2 regions of the Thermus sp. NEB1569 genome follow, and region 2 is predicted to be linked to the other one. Evidence: riboswitches for the same ligand, from Rfam matches in the RefSeq annotation. Region 2 holds a riboswitch; the other holds the start of a gene.
The links. Region 2 has a riboswitch for cobalamin ahead of MI302_RS06360 (ribonucleotide-diphosphate reductase subunit beta). Riboswitches for the same ligand answer to the same signal wherever they lie in the genome.

Region 1: linked by a shared signal. The riboswitch ahead of MI302_RS07325 (ABC transporter substrate-binding protein) and the one ahead of MI302_RS06360 (ribonucleotide-diphosphate reductase subunit beta) in region 2 are both predicted to bind cobalamin.

The regions. Positions count from the first base shown of each region.
Region 1 is NZ_CP092445.1:1,272,952-1,275,142, reverse strand. Features, by position in the region: gene MI302_RS07330 (IS256-like element ISTth4 family transposase) at 1-937, shown strand, start outside; cobalamin riboswitch at 1,165-1,325, shown strand; gene MI302_RS07325 (ABC transporter substrate-binding protein) at 1,457-2,191, shown strand, end outside.
Region 2 is NZ_CP092445.1:1,082,160-1,084,350, reverse strand. Features, by position in the region: gene MI302_RS06365 (ribonucleoside-diphosphate reductase subunit alpha) at 1-17, opposite strand, end outside; partial or broken gene MI302_RS06360 (ribonucleotide-diphosphate reductase subunit beta) at 27-842, opposite strand; cobalamin riboswitch at 962-1,087, opposite strand; gene MI302_RS06355 (gamma-glutamyltransferase family protein) at 1,269-2,191, opposite strand, start outside.

The DNA of each region.
Region 1 (2,191 bases), 190 kb from region 2:
GGACGTGGGGGAAGTGGCGGTAGCCCTTTACGCCGCCGGGGTCAGTCAGCGCAAGGCGGCCGAGATACTGAGCCTGCTCTTAGGCCACCGCTACTCCCACGAGACCCTGAGCGCCCTGACGGACGAGGTCCTGGAGGCGGCAGGAGCCTTCCGCACCCGGCCTTTGCCCGAGGAGATGGCCTTCGTCTACCTGGACGGGCTTTCCCTAAAGGTCTTCAGGGAAGGAGAAGGGATCGTACGGGAAAGCGTGTATGTGGCCCTGGGCATCGCCCCTAATGGGGAGAGGCGGGTCCTGGGGTTTTGGCTGTTGCCCACGGAGAGCGCCCTGGGATGGGAGGGGGTCCTGGGGGAGCTTTGGCAGCGGGGCCTGCGGCGGGTATTGCTCTTCATCACCGACGGGCTGCCCGGGCTTCCCGAGGCGATCCGCAGGGTCTACCCTCAGGCGGAGTGGCAGCGGTGCGTGGTGCACGGGGTGCGGTGGAGCCTGTCCCAGGTGCGCTCCCGGGACCGGGCCCTGCTGGCGGAGGACCTGAGGCGGGTGTACGGGGCGGAGAGCCGGGAAGAAGCTCTTGGGGCCTTGGAGGAGGTGAAGGCCGCCTGGGGTTCGCGGTACCCGGGGGTGGTGGGGCTTTGGGTACAGGATTCGGGGGCCTTCCTGCGGTTCTACGGGTACCCCAAGGTGCTTTGGCCGTACCTGCGGAGCACCAACCTGATGGAGCGGTTTATCCGGGAGCTACGGCGGGGGACGAAGGTGCGGGACCACAAGTTTCCTAAGGAAGAGGCGGTGTACAAGCTTCTTTACCTGGAGTCGGAGAGGCAGGAAGGGAGGTGGGCAGAACGGAAACTAAAGGGGTTCTCGGAGGTGAAGGAGGTGCTGGAGAAGATGCTTCAGGAGCGGTATGCCCCCCGTACACAGACTCTTACACATAACTCTTGACACGACCTCCGCCCGGGTAAGGGGGCCCCGCCTCAGGTGGGCCAGGATAGCCCGGCGGTTGAGCCTGCGGATTTCCCGCGTGTCCCCTTTGCGCATCCCAGTTCCTTTCCCTTTTCCCTTTAGTTCGTTCTCGGGACTAAGTAAATCACCCGTCCCCGAATGTGTCAAGCCCTTGCCTTTTTGCCCCATTAGGCTTAGCCTGGCCTTAAGGCCCGCTAGGGCCTCAAAGCCAGGTCCGTTGCCCTGGTGCCTGGGCGCGTAGTCCAGGCTTAAAGTGGGGAAGTCCGGTGCAAGTCCGGCGCTGTCCCGCAACGGTAACCGGCCATGCTTTGGGCTTAAGCTTCGCAGGCCGGAAGCCCGAATACCTGCCAGGGCCGCCCGCCAGACCCCGAGGCGGGCACCTCACGCGGATGGGGGAGCGATGGGGGTTTGCAAAGCCATTTGCGCCCCTGCCGCTTTCCGGCAGGGGTTTTCCCTACCTCCCCCGGGCCTGGCCCTAGCGGCCTTAGGGAGGTAGGCATGAGGAGAGTTCTTTCGGTTCTTTCGGTTCTTCTGGCGCTGGCCTTTGCTTTTCCCCTTACCCTCACCGACGACCTAGGGCGCACGGTCACGGTCAAGGCACCCCCAAAGCGCATCGTTACCATGCTCCCATCGGTGACGGAAACGGTCTGCGCCCTAGGGGCTTGCGACCGCATCGTGGCCACCGACGACTACTCCGACTGGCCCGAGAGGGTGAAGGCCCTGCCCAAGGCGGGGGGGCTTTACAATCCCAACCCCGAGTTCATCGTTTCTCTGAAGCCGGATCTGGTTCTGGTTTCCAAGTACGGGCGTTTGTACGAAACCCTGGAGCGGGCGGGCCTAACGGTGTATGCGGTGCGCACTGAGACCTACGAGGATATCTTCCGCACCACCCGTACCCTGGGGAAGCTTCTTGGCCTCGAGGCCCAGGCGGAGCGCCTGGTGGCCCAGATCCAGCGGGAGGTGTACCAGGAGGAGTCCCGTGCGGCCAAGGCCACGACCCGGCCCCGGGTTTACTATGAGATCGACCCCACTCCCTACACCGTGGGTCCGGAGAGCTTCATCGGGGTCCTGATCCAAAAGGCCCGGGGGGTGAACATCATCCCCAAGGAGCTGGGTCTTTTCCCCAAGATCGCCCCCGAGTTCGTGGTGGAGAAGAACCCCGAGGTGATCGTGGCCACCTACCCGGGTGCCCTGGAAACCATCCGGGCCAGGCCTGGCTGGAGCCGGGTGAAG
Region 2 (2,191 bases):
CGCTTGGTCTTGGTCATCCTTCCCTCCTAGAAAAGGCTTTCCGGGTCGTAGCTCTGCACCCTGCGGGCGTAGGCCACGCTCCTCTTGTTGAAGAAGTCCACTTCCTTGTCCGCCAAAAGCTCTAGGTCAAACCATTCCGCATCCCTTAGGCACTCCTTCCGCACGGGGAAGGGAGCGGGCAGGCTGTGGAGGGAAAGAACCTGGTTGTACCGCCACTTAAGGAACTCCAGGACCTCCTCTCCCCTCACCGCCTCGGTGTCCCCCCGGGCGAAGATCCACTCCAAAAGGACCTCCTCCGTGCGAAAGAAGGCCTCTACCCTATCCAGGGCTTCCTCGGTAAAGGAGGGCCCGAAGAGGTCCGGCCGCTCTTCCCTAAGGATCCTGAGGAGCTCTACCCCAAAGAGGCCGTGCAGGTTTTCCTCCTTACTGGTGGCCTCGATGGCGTTGGAGATCCCCTTGAAGCGACCAAGGCGCTTGTTCAGGGCCATAAGCACGTAGAACTGGGAGAAAAGGGAGGCGTGTTCGGTGAAGGCGGAAAAGAGAAGGAGGGCGAGGGCGTGTCCCCTCAGGTCGCCTCGGAAGGCGGACCCCAGGACCGCGGTTAAGTGGCGGTGCCGTTCCCTTAAGGCGGTCTCCTTCTCCAAGGCCTGGGCAAAGCGGTCCTCGAGGGCCAGGAGATCCAAAAGGTGGGCGTAGGCGTTGGCGTGACGCACCTCGCTTTCGGCGAAGGTCATGCCCACCTCGGCCACCTCTGGCTTCGGGAAGACCTCGTAGGTTCGGGCCCAGAAGAGCTTCACGGAAAGCTCCACCTGGGAGATGACAAGAAGGGAGCGCTCCACCAAGTGCTGGGCAAGAACTTGCCTAAGATCGCCTGGCCCAAGGTCCTTGGGCCACCGGGTTTTGGGGGGTTAGGAGTCTAAGGTCCCACAGGCATCACCACCTTCACCCTTGCCTCGAGGGCTACGGGGTAAGGCCGCGAAGCGGGTACTCGGGCTTCCGGACAGAGCCGGTTACCGTTGCGGGACAGCGCCGGACTTTCACCGGACTTCCCCCACCGCCGGCCGGCGTCCAGGCCTGTCGGCCTGGCATCGCGGCCAGGACACCCTAAGTATTGGGCGTCCTAACAAGAGGCTACTACCTCTTGTGGTTGGCGTCAATGGTTGCTAAGGGGAAACGCTGAGTCTTGGGTTTTTTGGGTATCCAGGCCATCTCGCTGGTATGTGTAGACGTTCACGATATAAAGCGCTTGTGCGATTCCTCTCCTCAAATCACCACCCCAAAGCCAACCCCTCCGCCCGGGGATCCGATCCCCCCACCAGCACCTCGCCCTGCCGCAGGATCACCTGGCCCCGGCCAAAGTATCCGGGCTCCATCCCGTATTCCACCCGATGCCCCAGGTCCCGCAGAATCAAAGCGGTGGCCTGGGGGATTCCCGGCTCCAGCACCACCCGGTCCTCCCCTCCCCTACCCGGCACCACCTGCCACCGGGGCCGGTCCAGCGCCGCCTGGGGGTTCAGGCCAAAGTTCGTCAGGCCCACCACCACCTGCAGGTGTCCCTGGGGTTGCATATAGCCTCCCATCACCCCAAAGGGGCCCAGGGCCTTGCCCCCCCGGGTGAGAAATCCCGGGATGATGGTGTGGTAGGGCCGTTTACCCGGTCCCACCCGGTTGGGGTGGCCCTCCTCCAGGGAAAAGCCCAGGCCCCGGTTTTGCAGGGCGATCCCCGTCCCGGGAACCAGGATCCCCGAGCCGAAGCCCTGGTAGTTGGACTGGATGAGGGAGACCATGAGTTCCCCGTCTGCCGCCGCCAGGTAGACGGTTCCCCCGGGTCTCACCTCGGGCAGGGCCTGGGGCAGGGCTCGTTCCCCGATGAGGCTTCGGCGGGAGGCCACGTATTCGGGGGAGAGCAGGGCCTGGGGGGGCTTCTCCAGGTAGCGGGAGTCGGCCACGTAGCGGAAGGCGTCCGCCAGGGCCAGGCGCATGGCCTCGATCTGTACGTGGTAGCTGAAGGGGTCTTCCGGCTTAAGGTCAAACCCCTCGAGGATGGCCAAAGCCAGGAGGGCGGCGATCCCCTGGCTGTTGGGGGGGAGTTCGTGCACGGTAAGACCCCGGTAGTTCACGGAAAGAGCCTCCACCCACTCCGGCTCGTGGGCCTTCAGGTCCTCGAGGCTAAGGAGGCCCCCGGTAGCCT